3 regions of the Paracoccus angustae genome follow, and region 3 is predicted to be linked to each of the others. Evidence: riboswitches for the same ligand, from Rfam matches in the RefSeq annotation. Region 3 holds a riboswitch; each other region holds the start of a gene.

Region 1 (6,677 bases), on a different contig from region 3:
CCGGCGCATGGCGCATGGGCCGATGTCGGACCGGCGGACAGATTGCTGCTGGAACGGACCGGGCTGATCGACGGCGATCGCTGCGCCAGGTTCCTTGCCGCCCTGGGCCTGCCCGCGCGGGGGCGCATCCGGCTGTCGCCCGACCTGCCGCCCGGCGGCGGCGCGGGCATGTCCACGGCGGCGCTGGTGGCGCTGGCCAGGGCCGCCGGCGCGCCCGAGGAGCGGATCGCCGCCGCCTGCCTTGCCGTCGAGGGCGCAACGGATCCGCTGATGCTGCGGCTGCCCGATGCCGTTCTTTGGGCGCCAAGGGAAGCGCGGGTGCTTCAAGAGATGCCGCCGCCCCCCAGGGCCGAGATCGTCGGCGGCTTCTGGGGACCGCCCGTCCGCACAAACCCTGCGGATCGGCGCTTTCCACGGATTGATGATCTGATCGACGCCTGGATGGAAGGCCCTGACCTTCACGAGGCGGCTCGGCTGGCCAGCCTTTCCGCCGAACGCGCAACAGCCCTGCGCGGCCCGGCCGACGAGCCGACTGCCGATCTCGCCCGCCGCCTGGGAGCCTTGGGCTTTGCGCGGGCCCATACCGGCTCTGCCCGCGCCCTGATCTTCGCGCCCGGCGCGGTTCCGGACGGCGCCGAAACGGTTCTTGCGGCCGCAGGATATGCCGGTTGCCTGCGCTTCCGGACCGGGGGCAGGCCATGACCTTTGCCGCGATGATGGCGGTTGCGCTGGCGGTTGACGCGGCTCTGGGCTGGCCCGCCGGCCTTTACCGCCGCATCGGCCATCCTGTCGTCTGGATCGGCAGGCTGATCGTCGGGACCGAGGCGCGGTGGAACCGGGGCGGGGCATGGCGGCGGCGCATCGCTGGGGCGGCTTGCGTGACCGTCATCCTTGCGGCCGTTGTTCTGCCTGCCGCCGCCGTTCAGGCGGTCCTGCCGTCAGGAACGACGGGGATCATGGCCGGCGCGATCTTGGCCTGGCCCTGGATCGCGGCGCGGTCGCTGCACGATCATGTCGCAGCCGTCGCTCTTCCCTTGGCGCGGGGCGACCTGCCTGGCGCACGGGCGGCAGTCGCCATGATCGTCGGACGCGACCCCGCAAGGCTGGATAAGGCCGGTGTGGCCCGCGCGGCGCTGGAAAGCCTGGCCGAGAACGCCTCTGACGGCGTGGTCGCACCGCTGTTCTGGGGGGCTGTCGCCGGGCTGCCGGGACTGGTTGGCTACAAGGCGGTCAACACGCTCGATTCCATGATCGGCCATCGCGACGCCCGGTATGAGGACTTCGGCAAGGCCGCCGCGCGGCTCGATGATCTGGCGAACCTGATCCCCGCGCGGCTGACGGGGCTTGCGCTTGCGCTTGCCTGCCGTCGCCCCGCTGCGGCGTTCCGCGCCATGCTGCGGGACGCCCGGCATCACCGGTCGCCGAACGCGGGCTGGCCCGAGGCGGCAATGGCCGGCGCGCTGGGCGTCCGCTTGTCGGGACCGCGCGCCTATGGACACCGGATCGCCGACGAGCCATGGCTGAACGCAGGCAAACCGGATCCCGCCGCAAGGGAAATTCACCAAGGACTTGCGCTTTACCGCCGGGCCATGATCCTGTGCGGCGCCGGACTTGTTGTCCTGGCGCTGATCTGAGGAACGGAATGCGCGACCATGGCGGCGACCTGGACCGGGCGCGCGCGGCCTTTGGCGGCAGCGACTGGATCGACCTTTCCACCGGGATCAACGCGATCGCCTATCCGGTGCCGCCGCTGCCGTCACATGCCCTGATCGCATTGCCGACGGGTTCGGATATCCGCGCGCTCGAAACCGTGGCGGCACGCGCCTATGGGACGCGAACCTCCATTGTGGCCCTGGCGGGGGCGCAGGCGGCGATCCAGCTGATGCCGCGGCTTGCCCCGGCTGGCCGGGCAGCGGTGCTGACACCCACCTACAACGAACATGCGGCTGCGCTGCGCGCGCAAGGATGGGCGGTGGAGGACGCGCCGGACCCCGAGGCGATGGCCGGGGCCGATCTTGCCGTGGTGGTCAATCCGAACAACCCCGACGGACGGCATTGGACGCCGGATGTCCTGGAGCGGTTGGCCGGACGGGTCGGGCTTCTGGTGGTGGACGAAAGCTTCGCCGATCCCTGTCCCCGGCTGTCCCTGGCTCCGCGCCTTGCGGATCTGGGCGAGCGTGTCCTGGTCCTGCGATCCTTCGGAAAGTTCTTCGGGCTTGCCGGTTTGCGGCTGGGCTTTGCGCTTGGCGGGGCGGAAACGGTGGCGCATCTGCGGTCGCTCGCCGGTCCCTGGGCGGTCGGGGGCCCGGCCATCGTCACAGGCATGGCCGCGCTGTCGGACCGGAAATGGCACCGCGAAACCTGCCGGCGACTGGCCCGCGACGCGGTGCGGCTTGACGGGCTGGCCGCAGGTTCCGGATGGCGTCTGGTGGGCGGCACGCCGCTGTTTCGGACCTATGAAACCGGCGATGCCGCAACCGTGCAGAACTGGCTGGCACGCGCGGCGATCTGGACCCGCCGATTTCCATACAGCACCGGCTGGCTGCGGCTTGGCCTGCCGGGAACCGAGGCGGCATGGCAGCGGCTGGAAGCCGCCCTGGCGCGCCAGGGCCAATAGGCCATCCACGTCAAGATGCGCCTCCAGATGCGCCTCCAGATGTGCGGCCAGCGCATTCAGCGCCGCCCGCATGGCAGAAGGGACGGGCGCGGTCAGGCCCGTCGGTTTGCCGATATGGATTTCATGGCCGGCAAATGCCGTCCCGCTGGCCGCGTGGACGGCCGTCACACCGGTCAGCCGTTTCCTTGCCGTCATCACGGTTGTCACGTCCAGCAGGCCAGGTCCGGAATCGGCGCCTGCCGGTCCCTCAAGTCCCCCTGGGTCCGCCACCTCGCGTCCTGGCATCTGGCAGCCGCCGCAGATGCCCAGCACATGACCGCCGCGCCGCAGATGCGCGGCAAGGTCGGTATGTCAACACTGCGCGCGCAAAAAGGCCGGATCCCCCCCGTGTCGATTTGGTGCCGTGCAGGATCACCAGACCCGCATCGCCCGGAATCGCCCGGTCGGGGCCCGGCATGATCAGCCGCACGCCGGGTTCCTGCGCCAGCGGATCCGGATCGTCGAAATCCGCGATCCGGCCGAAGGCAAGGCTGACAATGTGCAGGCCGCCGTCGCGGCGCGGCGATGACAGGTCCATCGCGTCCTCGGCGGGAAGCTTCCAGGCATCGGCAACCCGGGGACAGACGCCGAACCCGCGCCAGCCGGTTTGCGCCTCGATCAGCCTGTCGCCATGGTCGAACAGGCTCGGGTCATCGCGGAAGCGGTTGATCGGGAAACCCGCGACGGTGGCCGCATCGGCCTTGACGATGGGCGCGGCCGATCTCGCCCCAGGCAGCGGTGGCGGCGGCGTTGTTGGACATGTTCTGCGGCTTGAACGGCGCGACCGACAGGCCCCGCCTGTCCGCGGCCCGGCAAAGGCCCGCGACCAGCAGCGACTTGCCGACATTGCTGCCGGTGCCCTGGATCATCGACGCGTGGCCCAGGGGGTCAGCTTGCCGAAGCGGCTGACCCAAGGTCTACGGCAACCATCAGAACTCGACCCCTTTCTGGGCCTTCACGCCGTCCCTGAACGGGTGTTTCAGAAGCGACATCTCGGTCACAAGATCGGCGGCCTCGATCAGCTCGGGCCTGGCGTTGCGGCCCGTCAGGCAGACATGGGTCATCGGCGGCTTTTGCGTCAGCAGGAAATCGACCACCTCGTCGATATCCAGATAGTCATAGCGCAACGCGATGTTGATCTCGTCCAGAAGAACGAAGCGGATCCGGGGATCGAGGATCTGCTGCTTGGCGATTTCCCAGCCGTTCCGGGCGGCCGCCACGTCGCGGTCGCGGTCCTGGGTTTCCCAGGTAAACCCCTCGCCCGACACGAAGAAGCGGCATTCCCCGGCGAAATGGGCCTGCAAAAGCCGCTTTTCGCCCGTTTCCCATGTGCCCTTGATGAACTGCACGACCGCGCAGGGCATGCCCCAGGCGATGCAGCGCATGATCATGCCGAAGCCCGAGGACGACTTGCCCTTGCCCGTGCCGGTATGGACGATGATCAGGCCCTTTTCCTCGGTCTTGCCGGCCATCATCTTGTCGCGCGCGGCCTTGATCCGCTTCATCTTCTCGTTGTGACGGGCAGTGGTTTCGCTGCTGTCCGTGGCGGTGTTGCTCATCATGAACTCCGGAGAAGGTCGGCCGGAGGCCACGAAACCACAGGGCAGGGCGGCAGGCAAGTCAGCGCCGGGCACCGCTGAAGAAGGCGCGCGGCGGCGGCCCGGACCCCGGCAGGATCAGCCCGCCATTGGCCGTCCGGCCTGCGCACCACAGGCCGGCAGCGATGCCGGGCGTTCCGACCACGCGCGCAGGAACTGCCAGCACGATCAGGCGAAAGGCAATTCCGGTGCCGCGCCGCGCCCTCGGTCCTTCAGCGGTCCGCCGCGAAGGCGCATGCCGAGACCGCCATGACCAGCCTGTTCGTCGCCCCCCATCGTCAGGGCGTGCTGCCGGGCCGCCGGCGGCAGAGCCTGTGTTTCGAGTGCGATTTTCCGATGTGGCAGCCCACGGCTAGCCGCTGGCAGCGGCAACGGTCAGAAACGTTGTCCCGCCCGGCCGGACCCGGATCGCCGCCGTGTCGACCTGTGCCATGTCGTCCATTCGCCTTGACAATCCCGCCGGGCCAGTACCAATGAGGACTGCTGGTTCCTGTCCCAGGACAGGTGAAAAGGGAATGCGACCGGGGTTCGCGCCTGCAACCCCAAAGCGCAGCCGCCCCCGCGACCGTGACCGGAGAGGTCGCCCGATGGCCACTGTGTGCAGCCGCGCATGGGAAGGCCGGGCGCCCGCCAGGGTATCCCCCTGACATCCGCAAGCCGGGAGACCTGCCAGCAGGACGATGTGAACCGGGCGGGGTGTCCCGGGGTGTCGGACAGGCAGCCGCGCCCGGCTGCATATCCGTGCCTTGCCCCGCCGCGAACCCTGTGGAGAGCGTGGCCGTGCAACATGCGGAGAACGTCGACCTTCTTGTCTGCACCTGTTGCCGCCGGCAGGGCGCGCCGGGCGATGCCGAGCGCGCCGGAACCCGCCTGTTCCGCCGCCTGGCCGAACGCCGCCTGCCCGGCGTGACCGTCCGGGCGGTCGAATGCCTGTCGAACTGTTCGCAGGGCTGCACCATCGCGTTGCGTGGCAGGGGGCGCTGGACCTATGTCTATGGCCGCCTGGACGACGGCGCCGATGTCGACACCGTTCTGGAAGGCGTCGCGAAATATCAGGCTACGGATGACGGCGTTGTTCCGTGGCGCGAACGCCCCGAGCATTTCCGCAGGAACTGCATCGCCCGCATCCCCCCTTTGCCCACCCTTGCCGCAGGAGACACCTGAACATGTCCAGCCTTGAAAAGCTTCCCGTCACCGTCATCACGGGCTTCCTGGGGTCGGGAAAGACCACGCTGATCACGCATCTGATGAAGAACCCCGGCGGCAGGCGGCTGGCGGTGATCGTGAACGAATTCGGCGACGTCGGCGTGGACGGCGAAATCCTGAAAGGCTGCGCGATCCCCGAATGCCCGGCGGAAAACATCGTGGAACTGGCCAATGGCTGCATCTGCTGCACCGTCGCCGACGAGTTCATCCCGACGATCGAGGCGCTGATGGCGCTGGACCCGCGTCCCGACCATATCCTGATCGAGACCAGCGGGCTGGCCTTGCCGAAGCCGCTGCTGAAGGCCTTCGACTGGCCCGACATCCGCTCGAAGATCACCGTGGACGGCGTCATCGCCCTTGCCGATGCCGAGGCGGTGGCGGCAGGGCGCTTTGCGCCCAATGTCGCGGCGGTGGACGCGCAGCGGCTGGCCGATGACAGCATCGACCATGAAACACCCTTGTCCGAGGTGTTCGAGGACCAGATCGCCTGCGCCGACATCGTTCTGCTCACCAAACCCGATCTGGCCGGTCCCGAAGGGATCGCACAGGCAAAGGCGGTCATCGCGGCCGAGGCGCCGCGCCCCCTGCCGGTCGTCGAGGTGGCCGAGGGCGCGGTCGATCCGCGCGTGATCCTGGGCCTGGGGGCTGCGGCCGAGGATGACATGGACGCGCGGCCCAGCCATCATGACGGCGCGGATGATCACGAACACGACGACTTCGACAGCGTCGTGATCGACCTTCCCGAGATTTCGGACCCTGCAACGCTTCTCGCGCGGATCACGGAACTTGCCGACCGGCAGAACATCCTGCGCGTCAAGGGCTATGCCGCCGTCGCGGGCAAGCCGATGCGGCTTCTTGTCCAGGCGGTCGGCGCACGGGTCCGCCACCAGTACGACCGTCCGTGGCGGCCCGAGGAAGGGCGGCGGGGCCGGCTGGTCGTTATCGCCGAACATGACGATATCGACGCGGCCGCGATCCGGGGTATCCTGCTGCCGGACGCCGCCACGGCGGAATAGGGCAAGGGACCGATGCACGTCATCTTCCGCGAAAGCCACGGGCTGGAGGAAACCGAGACGCCGACCGATCTGGGCCAGGCGCCCGCCGATCTGGTCGTGCTGTCCTTTTCCGACAGCGACCTTGGCGCCTTCGCGGCGGGCTGGCACCGGGGCAACGGGGCCGAGGGAGGCTTGCCCTCGTTGCGGCTGGCCAATATCGCG
Region 2 (6,677 bases), on a different contig from region 3:
CCGCGTTGCGAGGACACGAGTTCCATTATTCCACGATCCTCGACCAGCCCGACCCGCCGCTGGCCACGGTCGCCGACGCCGACGGCGCGGTTCTGGCCGAGACCGGCTCGCGGCGGGGCCATGTCACCGGCACCTTCTTCCACCTCATTGCCGGCGAGGCGCGATGACAGAGCTTTGGCTTGTCGGGATCGGGACGGGCAATCCCGACCATGTCACCCTTGAAGGGCGCAAGGCCTTGCGGCAGGCCGCCCTGGTGCTGATCCCGCGCAAGGGGACCGACAAGGCCGACCTGGCCGAATTGCGGCACAGCATCCTGCGCGACTGCGGCAGCACCGCGCCGGTGGCCGAGTTCGACATGCCTGTCCGGGACGACCGCCTGCCCTATGCCGATCGCGTCCGGCTTTGGCACGACGCGATCGGCCGCATCTGGGCGGACATCATCGGCCGGGCCGGACCCCGGGGTCCGGTTGCCCTGCTGGTCTGGGGGGATCCGGGGCTCTACGATTCGACGCTGCGCATCGCGGCCCGTCTGGAGCCTTGTCCCCGCATCCGCGTCGTTCCGGGGATCACCGCGTTGCAGGCGCTGACCGCGGCCCATGCGATCCCCTTCAACACGGTGAACGGGGCCGTGACGGTGACAACCGGCCGCCGGCTGCGCGATCACGGCTGGCCCGCGGGGGCGGAAACCGTGGCCGTGATGCTGGACGGCGATTGCAGTTTCCGAATTCTGGCCAAGCGCGATCTCTGTATCTGGTGGGGCGCGTTCCTGGGAATGCCCGAGGAACTGCTGATCAGCGGCCCGCTGGCCGAGACCGCCCCGCGCATTGTCGCAGAGCGCGCCCTGGCGCGCGAACGTCACGGCTGGATCATGGACACCTATCTTTTGCGAAAGGTCGTGCGGGCATGACCCGCGATGCCGTTCACATCCACATCTGCCGAAGCTGCGGCGGCGGGAATTGGGCGGCGCTTCTGGCGGCAATCGACGCGGCGGATTTGCCCGTGCCCGTGCGGATCAACGAACAGGCCTGCATGAACGGCTGCGCCCGCCCGGTGTCCCTGGCCTTGCAGTCACAGGGCCGCGCGACCTGTTTCTTTGCCGGCGTCGATCCCTGCGACGATGCGGCCGACATCGTCGCGACCCTGCGGGCCTATCTGGCCGCACCCGCAGGCTGGATCGAGGACGCGCGGCCCTGCGGCAGGCTGCGCCATCGCCTCGTCGGCCGGGTTCCCGCGATCTAGTTCGCGATCACCACGGTTTGCGCCACGGGTTTGCCCGCCACCGACAGCGGCCGGTGATCGTTGGCGTTCAGCGTGACCTCGACCGTGACCTCGCCGGGCGGCAGGTTATCCAGATGCAGCCAGGGGCCATAAAAGCGGCCCAGCTTGACGCCGTTGACATAGACATGGGCATGCCCTTCGCCGGGCACGTGGTCGCGGCTTGCATGTTCGGGCGCGAAGGCGAAATTCGCGGTATCCAGGCGCAGGTTCCAGCCGGTCGTCGGGTCGCGCGACAGATCCAGCGCCAATGTCGGCGCGGCATCGTCGGCGGGCAGAGACAGCGGCGTGTCATGGTCATGCCCGGCATCCGGGGATGACGCGTGGACGCCATGATGGGCCGGGTTGCCGTGATCGTGCCCGTCCAGCGTGACGCCGTTCGACGCCGCGACGGCAAAGCCGATGCCGCCGCCAAGGACCAGCCCGATCAGAAGAAGGGGGATGGAGCGATCCATGCACAACTCCTCTCAGAAGAAGCGGGCACGGCCGCAAGGCCGCGCCCGCTGGACTGTCGCCAGTCGTCCCGCGGTCAGGCGGGCTGCCCTAGGGCCATGGTCCGACTTTCGCGCGCCCAGAAACAGCCCGCGAAGGCCCCCAGCATCACCCAGGCCGCCATGCCGACGCCATAGGCCCGTGCCGCGAAAAGGGCGCCGATCTCGGTCGGGACCGGCCCGGTGAAGGTTTCGGGTTCGGGCGCGCCGATCACATGCGGCGCAAGAAGCAGGACGACTGCCGCGCCCCACGCGGCCCAGCTTGTGCCGAAGGCGATCAGCCACAGCGCGATTCCGGCGGCCAGAACGGTCGCGAACCACCAGATCTGCCGATCATGGACATCCGCCGCGGCCACGCCCGGCACCTCGGGGGCCAGGGTGAAGCCCGGCGCGAACTGCACGGCGACGAAACCCGCGAGACCCCAGATCAGCCCTGTCCGCGCGTCGATGCGGGCGCCGCGATCCTGCGCCAGGGCCATCAGCGGCAGCATGACAAGGGCGTAGCCGCAATAGACGAGCATGGTGAAGATCACGCTCAGCCCGTCGCGCACGGGATCGACCCCGCCAAGATCCTGCACTGCGGGAACTGCCGTTTCCGCCCCGAAATGCACGAGCTGGCCGCTTTCATAAAGTTCGGCGTGAAGCAGCACGGGCTGCACGAAATAAAGCTGCAACAGGGCGGCAATCAGCCCTGCGGCAGCGCCAGCGAACAAGGCGCTGGTCAGAAGGCGCGTGAACATCGCCCTAGTGACACGGAAAGCCGGTGGCGTGCCGCACGTCATGGGCGGCGTCGTGCAGCGTTTCGGCCTGCACGTGGCCGGTCACAAAGACGATCGCCAGCCCGATAAGGGCGACGGCAAGGGCCGGGGCAAAGCCGATCCTGTCCCGCCTGGCGGCTGCGCTGTGCGTGGTCATGGTCCTACCTCCTTGTCTTCACACCCGAAGACGTTGTGGTTGCTCGCATGACCGGCAGGTCTCCTGGCTCGCGGTTCGCCGCCCTGGCTGGCCTTCCCGGATCGCTCCAGTGGCATCGTCAGCCGGACTCGCCGCTTACAGTTGCGGGGACAGCCGCGGATTCGGTGCTGCCGCACCCCACCGCGTTCCCTCTTGCCTCCAAGCCGCAAGGGCGTGGAACCGATCATGCCGACTTGATGCCTGAAGGAAAGCACACCGTCAATGCGGAACGCTGATGGAGCAGACGGTCGATCGGTTTGCTTCATATCGCGGCGATGCGCATCGGCCACGTTCTGGCAGACCACCAGGTTGTCGCGGCAGGGGCTGCTTTCGCAAAAACGGCTGGCGGATGCCGTGCTGACCCGGAGAGGCTTTCCGAAGGAGCCCGATCCCCTTCAGAGCCGTTAAATCGAGACCCCGGTAAGGTTTGCCGATCGGCTGCTTCCTTGCCCCCGAATGGCAGACCGGCGCCGGGACCGAGGCTCGTCTTCGGTCTCCTTTGTGGCGGCTGCCGTGCTTGCGCGCCAGCCACTCTCCATCGCCTATGAGCCTGGTCCCGGCGCTGTCGACCAGCGGGTTGGGCGGTCTCGGCGCAGGGCGGTCGGATACATCGGCCATCGAAGATCCTTGCCGCCGGCTCGGGATGGAAAAGTCCGGCATCGAGCAGGTGAGTCCTGCCATGTCCAGGATGCAGGACACCATGCCCGTGCTTTACCGAGGCGGCAGACCAAACAGAACCTTCCCCATCAGGCAAAACTGGACTGCTGCATCGGAGAACGCCGGCGGGCGTCCCGGGCGGCTAGGCCTCTCGGCGAGCACTCCATATCCCTGTCAAGCCGGATCAGGAGCGATCCGCGCTGCTTCGGGGCATCATCGAGGGATTTCCATTGCATCGGGCGGTCGCGGACAGGTCCGGACTTCGTGATGCGAACAGGATTAATCTACAGCAGCCCTTGCGTGAACTCTCGCTGGGGCAAGCGCCGCAGCGATGCCGAAACCGTAACGCTTCTGAACCATCTTTCGGCAAAAACCCCGCGATCTTAGCTAAATACCTTCTTCTCAGTGCCGCTGAACAAATGCTTTGCCAGCCCGATCCGGGTTGTGGTATAAATGACTTGAGCATGAACAAATGCTTCATTAAGGCGCTGCGGCACCGCCAAGGCCGGGAGGGGGAGGAGCCCTGCCGGCATTGCCTCGCTGGGGGAAGCCGCTTGGCGCATGACAGGGAGGAGCGGAAGTGGACGTTGATTTGCAGGAGGAACGCGTCGACCATGCGGCGTCGTCCGGCGTGCTGGCCGAGGTCGAGCCGCGCGACGTCATGGCATTCTTCGAGGCGCTGAGCGCACGGCATCGCTGCTCGCGGCACGAAAAGGATGCGGCCGATTACGTGGCGGATTTCGCGGCGGCACGAAAGCTGGTGTGCCATCGCGACGAGTTGCAGAACATCATCGTCAAGAAGCCCGGCACCCCCGGGTATGAAGACGCGCCCGCCGTGATCCTGCACGGCCACCTGGACATGGTCTGCAAGACCGACGAGGGCGTCAGCCACGACTTCACCAAGGGGGTCACGCTGAAGCTGGACGGAGACCGGATCCGCGCCGAGGGCACGACGCTGGGGGCCGACAACGGTTTGGGCATCGCCTACATGCTGGCCCTGCTGGACAGCGACGACATCCCTCATCCGCCTCTGGAATGCGTGATGACCGCGATGGAGGAAATGGGCAAGGTCGGCGGCGACGGCGTCGATCTGTCGTTGCTGTCGGGCAAGCGGATGATCGACTTTAACTGGATCGAGGAGAACCAATTGCTGGCCGGCTGCTCGGGCGACGTGTCCTGCCGGATCGACGTGGATGCGGATTGGACCGCACCCGCCGCCGGCTTCGAGACCTGGGCGCTGCGGATCGGCGGCCTGCGCGGCGGGCATTGTGAATTCGACATCCATTTCGAACGCGCCAACGCCATTGTCGCCCTGGGCCGCCTGCTGCGCCGCGCGGCGGGGCAGGGCGGGGTCGAGATCGCCCGCCTGTCGGGCGGCGTCCAGAACAACGTCATTCCCGCCGAGGCCGCCGCACTGATCCGCATCGAGCACGGCAGGATCGAGGCCGTGCGCCACGCCGTGGAAACGCTGGCCGAGGAGCTGAAGGCCGAGTTCCGGCTGGCCGATCCCGACATGCGCATCACCTTGGCGCGGTCCGACACCCCGGTCGCACGGGTCTTTTCGCCGGCCGCCGCCAAGCGGCTGCTGGGCGTGATGCTGCTGCTGCCGGACGGGATCCAGACCCAGAACCTCGAGGTCGCCGGCAACTGGGAAACCTCGAACAACATCGGCCTGATGGTCACCACCCACAAGGGGGTCGAGATCACCTCGACCATCACCAGCGCCGTCACGTCTCGCAAGCATGCGGTCCTGGACCGGCTGATGCTGATCGCCGAACTGGCGGGGGACGGGGTTCGCGCCAAGCAGATCGGGCTTGATGCGCCCGAGTTTCCCTGGAACCCCGGGTCGCGGATGCTGGACATCGCCAAGGAAAGCTACGCCCGCGTGATGGGCCGCAAGCCCGAGGTGCTGGTCTCGGTTTGCAGCCTGGAACTGGGCATGTTCACGCAGCGCATCCCCGGGCTGGACACGATCGGCATCGGCACGAACCTTTATGACCTGCACTCGCCCAAGGAGAGCATGGATCACGCCTCGGTCGCGCGGGTCTGGCCGCTCATCAAGGACGTGATGCGCTCCCTGCGCGACTGACCTTTGCCCGGTTCTTCATTGCAAGTTGACCCCCGTTTGACAGGGAGGATGCCCCATGGCCCTCGACGACCGCATGACCTGCTTCGAAATCCACATCCCGGACGAGCAGCTGGACGACATGATGGCGCGGCTGAAGCGCACGCGCTTTCCCGACGATTTCGCCAACGACGACTGGCGTTACGGCTACAACACCGCCTATCACCGCGAGTTGGTCGATTACTGGATCAACGATTATGACTGGCGCGACGTCGAACGCCGCATGAACCAGTTGCCGCAGTTCCGCATCGAGCTGATGGGCGTGCCGCTGCACGTGATCCATGTGCGCGGCAAGGGTCCGAACCCGATGCCGCTGCTGCTGCATCACGGCTGGCCCTGGACCTTCTGGGATCTGCGCAAGGTCATCGGCCCGCTGACCGACCCCGAGGCCCATGGCGGCCGGGCCGAGGACAGTTTCGATGTCGTGCTGATCTCGCTGCCCGGATACGGATTCAGCTCGCCCCTGCGCGAAACGGGCTGGAACTTCTGGCGCACGGCGGATCTGGAAAACGCGCTGATGACCAGGATCCTCGGCTATCCGCGCTATGCGACGGCCGGAGGGGACTGGGGCGCGCTGATCGCCCAGCAGCACGGCCACAAATACGAGCGCGACGTGATCGGGGTTTACACGCATTTCCCCGCCCAGATGAGCCATTACCTGCCCAGCCATCCCGACCAGCCCGCGGGCGTCGCCTTTGACCCGGCTTTGGGTCTGCCGGCGGCCAGCGAATACAGCCCGGACGAGGCTGGCTGGTTCGAACGCGGCAAGCTGTTCGTCGAACGCGAGAGCGGCTATGGCGAATTGCAGCTGACCAAGCCGCAGACCCTGGCCGCCCTGGTCGCGGACAGCCCGGCGGGCCAATTGGCCTGGATCACCGAAAAGCGGTATTTCTGGGGCCTGGCCGAGCGCGGCGAGGGCACCGCCGCCTTTGAGAAGGTCTGGCCCAAGGAGGATCTGGTCACCACGGCCGCGGTTTACTTCCTGACCGGCACCGGCGGCACGTCGTGCCGCTATTACTGGGAATGCCGGGGCAACCCCTGGCGGCCCAGCCATGACCGCTTTCCGGTTGTGGGCGTTCCCACCGCCGTTTCGATCTATCCCGGCGAGATCTACAAGCCGCCGCTGACCTGGACGCAGAAATACTTCAACCTCAAGCAATACCGCGTCCACGGCT
Region 3 (6,677 bases):
AAGCGGTTCGATTTCGTGATCGTCGACACGCCGCCCAAGATCGACAGCGATCTGCGCCCGGCGCTGCGGGTGGCCGATCTGGTGCTGGTGCCGGTGGCAACCAGCCATGTGGATCTGTGGGCGACCGAGGGCGTGCTGGATCTGGCGCGCCGCGAGAAGGCCCGCGTTCTGGTGGTGATGAACCGCGTGCGCCCCAACACCCGCCTGTCCGCCGAGGTCGCGCAGAAGGCGGCCGACCTGGGGGCCGAGGTCGCGGGGACGCAGCTGGCGAACCGGGTGCTTTACGCGGAAACGCTGGGGCAGGGCGTCGGCGCCCTGGAACGCGCCCGGAGCGGCCCCGCGCGGGACGAGATCGTCAAGCTGACCGACGAGGTTCTGTCGGCAATGGCCTAGACCGGCAGGATCGCCGGGCCGTCCGGCGTCTCGATCCGGCGGACGCTGATGCCGAAGGCGCGGCGCAGCAACTCGTCGCGCAGCACCCCGTCAACGGGGCCGTCGGCCAGCACATGCCCGCCCGCCAGCAGCACAAGGCGCGTGCAGAACCGCGCCGCCAGCCCAAGGTCGTGGATCGAGGCCAGCACCGTCCGGCCTTCCCCGGCCAGTTCCCGGAACAGCCGCAGGCAGGCCAGTTGCTGCGCCGGATCCAGCCCGGCGACGGGTTCGTCCGCGATCAGCAGGGGGGTGTCCTGGGCAAGCGCGCGGGCGATCAGGGCGCGGTTCTGTTCGCCCCCGGACAGGCGCAGGGCGGTGCGCTTGCGGAACGGCTCCAGCCCCATGCGGGCGATGGCGGCGTCGATGGCGATGCGGTCCACGCCGCTGCGCCCGCCGCCGGGCCAGGGGATGCGGCCCAGGGCAACCAGATCGGCGACGCTGACGGGCCAGGCGATCTCGCGCGCCTGCGGCAGATAGGCGGCGTGGCGGGCGCGGCGGTCGGGCGGCATCCGCGCCAGCGAAGACCGGCCCGAAAAGGGGATCAGACCAAGCGCGGCCTCCATCAGCGAGGATTTGCCCGCGCCGTTGGGGCCGATCAGGCCGACGAATTCGCCCGGCTTCAGGATCATGTTGACCCCGTGCAGCACCGGACGGCGGCGGCGGGTGACGGAAAGGCCGGTCAAAGTCAGGACCATCAGACGCGCCCCCCGCTGCGGGTCTTCCAGATCAGGTGCAGAAACAGCGGCGCGCCGACGATGGCGGTCAGCACGCCCAGCTTCAGGTCGCGGTCGGGCACGATCAGCCGCACCGCGATGTCCGAGGCCAGCAGCAGCGCCGCCCCGCCAAGCGCCGAGGCGGGCAGCAGGGCCGAGGGGCGCGCGCCCACGAACGGCCGCAGGACATGCGGCACGACCAGGCCCACGAAGCCGATGGCCCCGGCCACCGCCGTGGCGGGACCGACGATCAGGGCGGTGCCCGCGATCAGCCGCCAGCGCAGCGGCGGTCCGCCGACGCCAAGCGCCTGCGCCGCAGCCTCGCCCAGGGTCAGCGCGTCCAGCGCGCGGCGGGCGGACAGAACAAGGATGGCGCCAAGCCCCATCGGCGGCAGGGCAAGCCACACATGCAGCATGGATCGGTCGGCCAGCGATCCCATCAGCCAGAACACGATCTCGCTGGCGGCGTAAGGGTTCGGCGACAGGTTCAGCACCAGCGAGGTGCCTGCCCCTGCCAGCGCCGAAATCGCCACTCCCGCCAGGATCAGCGTGACCGAACCCCCGCGCGGTCCGGCCAGCGCCGTCAGAAGCGCGACGCCCCCCGCCGCGCCGGCCAAGGCGGCCAGCGGCAGGGCCAGCGCGGCGGCCGCGGACAGTCCGGTGTGGATCGCGATAACCGCGCCCAGGGCGGCCATGCCGGACACTCCGATCAGACCCGGTTCGGCCAGCGGGTTGCGCAGATAGCCTTGCAGCGCGGCCCCGGTCAGCCCCAGGCCCGCGCCCACGGCCGCGCCCAGGATCGCGCGCGGCAGGCGGATTTCGCGCATCACGATGGGCAGCGGCCCCTCGCCGCCCAAGGCCAGCGCGCGCAGAGATTCCGCCGGGGGCAGCCCCGCCGGTCCGGTCAGCAGCGAGGCCGCGAACAGCGCCGCCGCCATGGCCGAAAGGGCCAGGAACAGCCCCTTCATTCCAGCGACCGGATGGCGCGGGTCACGAAGGGCGTGCCGCAGATCCAGTCGCGGCCGGTCACCTGAGGTTCCGCCTGGACGGCGGCCAGCGCGGGATGGTCCAGGATCGCCTCGCCCCGCGACTGGCCGGGCCATTTGGCGCCGGTGATCAGCCGGTCGGGCTGTGCCATGACCAGCAGTTCCATCGGCAGGGCGGTGGTGGCGGTGATGCCATGGTCGGCGGCGATGTTGGCGTAACCCGCCGCCTCGAGGATCGACCCGGCCAGCGTGTCCCGCCCCGAGGTGAAGCCGTTGGCGTAATAAAGCGCCGCGCGGCCCTGGCCGGCGGGGCGGCGCACGGCGTCCAGATCCGCGTCGAAGCGGGCCAGAAGATCCCGCGCCTCGGCCGGACGGTCCAGCAGCTCGCCCATGCGCGCGATCTCGGCCCGGATGGCGTCGAAGGTCTCGGCCGGGGGCAGCACCTCGACCCGGACGCCGAGGCGGCGCAGCATCTCCACCGTGGCGGGCGGGGTATAGGTGCCCGCGATCACCAGGTCGGGGCGCATCAGATAGATTTCCTCGGCCCGCCCGCTGTTGGGGGCATAGCCCGCCGCCTGGTCCGCCATCGGCGACAGGCGCGGATCCTGGGCCAGAGTGCTGACGGACAGCAACTGCCCCGGCGCGGCCAGCATCATCGCCAGCTGGTCGCTGCACAGGTTCATCGACACCACGCGCTGCGGCGCCGCCCCCGCGGGACATGCGGCGGCGATCAGGACCGCCGCCAGGATGGCCCTAGAACGACGCACGCAGCCCCGCATACACCGCCCGGCCAGCCGTGCCATAGCCGCTGACCCACTGGTAATCCTCGTCAAGGACGTTCTCCAATCGCAGATAGGCGGTGGCATTGCCGCGGACGGAATGGCTGACCAGCAGATCGACGGTGGTGAAGTCGTCCAGGCCCGCCGCCCGCCCGGCCACGTGTTGCAGGTCGATGCCTGCCGTGGTGCCGGTGGCGAAGGTCGTCTCGGCGCCCAGGTTCAGGACGCGTTCGGGCGCCCTGGCCCAGTCCGGCACGTCGGTCTGATTGTCGATAAAGGAATAGCTGGCTGTCAGCGCATGGCCCGCGCCGAAGGCGTAACGGCCGTCGATCTCCACGCCCCGGCGGCGGGCGATGCCGGGCACCTGGTTATAAAGGTCGTCGTTCCAATCCGAGGGCGTGCCGTTGTCATCGAAACCGATCAGATTGTCCGTCTTCAGCCAAAAGGCCGTCGCGCGCAGGTGGCTGTCGCCCCATTGCTTTTCGACGCCCAGTTCGTAGGTGCGGCTTTCCTCGGGTTCCAAGGTCGCGGTGCCGTAGAACGGGTCGAACAGCTGGTAAAGCGACGGCGCGCGGAAGCCGTTGCCAAGCGCCCCGCGGAACAGCAGATCGTTGTCGGCGCGGTAAACGGCGGCCACGCGACCCGACGTGAAGCCGCCAAAGCGGGAATGGTCGTCGCGGCGCAGCGAGGTGGTGATGTCCATGTCGTCGCTCAAGGCGGTGGTCGTTTCAACGAAAACGCCGGTCAGGCGGGCGTCGCCGTTGCCTTCGGCTTTCTCCTTTTCGGTATCGGCGCCGAAGACGGCCCGGACGCCCGGGGCCAGATCGGCCGCGCCCTGCCAGGAAAGCCTGGTGCGGGTGCCGGCATAGGACACGGGAAAGCCGTTGTAATAGCTGTCGCGGCTGATGCGATAGCGGGTCAGGGCGATGTCGTGATCCACCGCGCCGGTGCTGAACCGGGCAAAGCCGCGCAGGCCGTAGGATTCGTTTTCCGAATAGTCGTCGCCCGGCGTGCCCGCCACGTCGCTGAAATCGTCGAAGTCGGCGGTGCTGTCTTCCCAGAAGCCGTTGAAGCCGATGGTGACGCCGTTGTCCAGCCGATGCGCGCTGTAGAAGGACAGGCGCGTCGCCTCGTACCCGTCTTCCTCGAAGTTGCCGTTGTTCTCGTCCAGGGCGGAAAAGCCGTCGGTGCGGACATGGCTGACCTGGAAGGCCAGATCGGTGCCGTCGCGGCGCAGCGTCGCGCCATAGCTGGCGGTCAGGGTGTCATAGCTGCCCGCCTCGATCCCGAAGTGGTGGCGCAAGCCGTCCTCGGTCGGGCGGAGGGATTCCAGCGTCAGGACGCCGGCGATGGCGCGCGACCCGTAAAGCGCGGATTGCGCGCCGCGCAGCAATTCGACCCGGCCGATGCCCGCCGTGATCTGGCCGCCGATGTCGTAGGCCGGGGTCGGGGCGGTCGCATCCGAAACCTCGATCCCGTCGATCACCACGGGAACATAGCGGCCCGGCGCGCCGCGAACCTCCAGAAATCCCGTGGTGCCCAGCGGCCCTTGCTGGCGCAGAGTGACGCCGGGCAGTCTTGTCAGGCTGCGCGACAAGGGCTGGCCGGCGCGGCCTTGCAGGTCGTTTTCCGTCAGCACCGAGACGGAACTGCCCGAGCGGCTCAACTCGACAGGTTCGCGGTTGGCGGTCAGGGTGATGTCGTCCAGGACGATGGCGTCCCGGGGGGCGTCCTGCCCGGAGGCGGACAAGGCGGTGGTCAGAAACAGGGCTGCGGTCAGGGTCGGGACCAGGGGTCTTGGCGTCACGAAGGACATCCTTCCAGAAACCCGGGCGGGGCCGGGCGCGATGCGGTTCGTCCGGGGAATGAACCCGCCGGACAGCGACACCACCACGACGGAAGTTTCCGTTTCCGGCGCGCCCCTCGCACGCCGTCAGGGTGATCGCGTTCGGCAGGTCTCCTGACTTGCGGGTCATCGCTTGGCCGGGCCTTCCCATCCCCAATCGGGAACAGTGGCGTTGTCCGGCCCGGCTCTCCGCTGACAGTTGCGGGGGCAGTCGCGGATTCGCACCGCGTTCCCTTTTCAACCGGGCTTCAGGCCCGGAACCGAGGCAAGGCCGCCTTAGCCCACAAGGCCGCGCTCAGGCAAGGGCAATCAGCCCAGCGAGGCCACCCATTCGGGCACCGTACGGCTGGCGGGGCCGACAATGCGGCGGTGGAAGTCGCGCGCGTTGGCGCTGGCCTCCAGGTTCAGTTCCAGGCATTCCGCGCCGCGCCGCCGCGCATGCTGGGCAAAACCCGCCGCAGGATAGACATTTCCCGAAGTGCCGATGGCCGCGAACAGGTCGGCGGTTTCCAGCGCCTCCCAGATCCGGTCAAGGCCATAGGGCATCTCTCCGAACCAGACGATGTCGGGACGGGTCGCGGGCCGGGCGCAGGCGGGGCAGGGATCGCCGGGCGCCATGACGGCGGGCGCGGCCCAGCGGTGCCCGCAGGCGGCGCAAAGCGCGCCGTTCAGCGTCCCGTGCATGTGGATCACGGCGGGGCTGCCCGCGCGTTCGTGCAGGTCGTCGACATTCTGCGTGACCAGCGTCAGGTCGTGGCGCCGCGCCAGATCGGCCAATGCCAGGTGCGCGGCGTTGGGCCGCGCCGCCGCGGCATTGGCGCGGCGCATGTTGTAGAAGCGGTGAACCAGCGCGGGATCGGCGGCGAACCCTTCGGGCGTCGCCACGTCCTCGATCCGGTGGCTTTCCCACAGGCCGTCAACGGCGCGAAAGGTCGCAAGGCCGCTTTCGGCGGAAATCCCCGCGCCGGTCAGAACGGCGATGCGCAAGGCGCGGGCTTACCGGCAATAGGCCTCGGCCCGGGACGCGAACCGCTTGTAGCGCGCCCAGAAGGCGTTGTCGCGGTCGCTTTTCGACATGCGGACCTCTTGCGCCTCGTGCGGGTCGCGGAAGAAAGAGGCGGCGCGGCGCTGATCGGCCCGCGACAGGGTCTGGTTCGCGACCTGCTGGATGCAGCCGCAAAGCGGCGCGTTGCCGCGCGCGCGGTCGGACCGGACGCAGGCGTTGTCGATGGGGCCCGCCACGGCCAGGGGCGCGGTCATCATGATGGCGGCGGCCGCGATGACGAAACGGTTGAGCATGGAACTGTCTCCTCGGTTGCCTTGTCGGATGGCGGGGGCCGGTTGAACCCGGTCTGCGATGCCCGTCCGGCTGCGATCCTAGCAGCAACCGCCCGCCCGCTCAATCATGCGGTGTGCCGCGGGCTTTGGCTGACGCGCCAGGACGTTGCGGTTCTCAGGCGGCCGCGACCTCGTAGCCCGCGTTGCGAATCGCCTGAACCGCGCGGTCCTTGTCCAGACCGTCGACCGTGACGCTCTTTTGCGCCAGATCGACGGTGGCGCGGCCGCCTGCCTCCTGGACGGCGGCCTCGATGGCGGCCTTGCAATGGCCGCAGGTCATGTCGGGAACGGTGAAGGTCACGGTTGGCCTCTGGGGTTTGACAAGTCCCGCGCAGCATGATCCTGCATGACGGCAAGGGCAAGGCAGGAGAACGGGATGATCGAGGCGATCGGGCTGGATGCCGACGACACCCTGTGGGAAAACGAGACCTTCTTCCGCATGACCGAGGGCGAGTTCGTGGCCCTGCTGGGCGATCACGCCGACGGCGCCGACATCGCCAGCCGGTTGCTGGACGTGGAGCGCGCGAACCTGGCCCGGTACGGCTTCGGCATCAAGGGCTTCATGCTGTCCATGGTCCAGACC

Evidence for each region. Region 3 has a riboswitch for cobalamin ahead of ACFOM8_RS10635 (TonB-dependent receptor plug domain-containing protein). Riboswitches for the same ligand answer to the same signal wherever they lie in the genome.
Region 1: it holds a riboswitch for cobalamin, as region 3 does, so the genes downstream of both, ACFOM8_RS11465 (DUF1636 family protein) here and ACFOM8_RS10635 (TonB-dependent receptor plug domain-containing protein) in region 3, are expected to answer to the same signal.
Region 2: it holds a riboswitch for cobalamin, as region 3 does, so the genes downstream of both, ACFOM8_RS11545 (CbtB domain-containing protein) here and ACFOM8_RS10635 (TonB-dependent receptor plug domain-containing protein) in region 3, are expected to answer to the same signal.

The regions. Positions count from the first base shown of each region.
Region 1 is NZ_JBHRXY010000008.1:3,384-10,060, forward strand. Features, by position in the region: gene ACFOM8_RS11440 (propanediol utilization protein) at 1-702, shown strand, start outside; gene cbiB (adenosylcobinamide-phosphate synthase CbiB) at 699-1,634, shown strand; gene cobD (threonine-phosphate decarboxylase CobD) at 1,643-2,617, shown strand; partial or broken gene ACFOM8_RS23105 (hypothetical protein) at 2,777-2,902, opposite strand; gene ACFOM8_RS23110 (hypothetical protein) at 3,021-3,185, shown strand; gene ACFOM8_RS23115 (nucleotide-binding protein) at 3,307-3,525, opposite strand; gene cobO (cob(I)yrinic acid a,c-diamide adenosyltransferase) at 3,586-4,215, opposite strand; cobalamin riboswitch at 4,722-4,942, shown strand; gene ACFOM8_RS11465 (DUF1636 family protein) at 5,035-5,418, shown strand; gene cobW (cobalamin biosynthesis protein CobW) at 5,421-6,476, shown strand; gene cobN (cobaltochelatase subunit CobN) at 6,489-6,677, shown strand, end outside.
Region 2 is NZ_JBHRXY010000008.1:20,648-27,324, forward strand. Features, by position in the region: gene ACFOM8_RS11520 (cobyrinate a,c-diamide synthase) at 1-167, shown strand, start outside; gene cobF (precorrin-6A synthase (deacetylating)) at 164-907, shown strand; gene ACFOM8_RS11530 (DUF1636 family protein) at 904-1,239, shown strand; gene ACFOM8_RS11535 (hypothetical protein) at 1,236-1,730, opposite strand; gene ACFOM8_RS11540 (CbtA family protein) at 1,805-2,506, opposite strand; gene ACFOM8_RS11545 (CbtB domain-containing protein) at 2,511-2,681, opposite strand; cobalamin riboswitch at 2,718-2,920, opposite strand; gene pepD (beta-Ala-His dipeptidase) at 3,958-5,466, shown strand; gene ACFOM8_RS11555 (epoxide hydrolase family protein) at 5,522-6,677, shown strand, end outside.
Region 3 is NZ_JBHRXY010000007.1:27,941-34,617, reverse strand. Features, by position in the region: gene parA (ParA family partition ATPase) at 1-393, shown strand, start outside; gene ACFOM8_RS10650 (ABC transporter ATP-binding protein) at 390-1,130, opposite strand; gene ACFOM8_RS10645 (FecCD family ABC transporter permease) at 1,127-2,113, opposite strand; gene ACFOM8_RS10640 (ABC transporter substrate-binding protein) at 2,110-2,898, opposite strand; gene ACFOM8_RS10635 (TonB-dependent receptor plug domain-containing protein) at 2,885-4,717, opposite strand; cobalamin riboswitch at 4,844-5,036, opposite strand; gene ACFOM8_RS10630 (NAD-dependent deacylase) at 5,066-5,743, opposite strand; gene ACFOM8_RS10625 (hypothetical protein) at 5,753-6,055, opposite strand; gene ACFOM8_RS10620 (heavy-metal-associated domain-containing protein) at 6,210-6,395, opposite strand; gene ACFOM8_RS10615 (HAD family hydrolase) at 6,471-6,677, shown strand, end outside.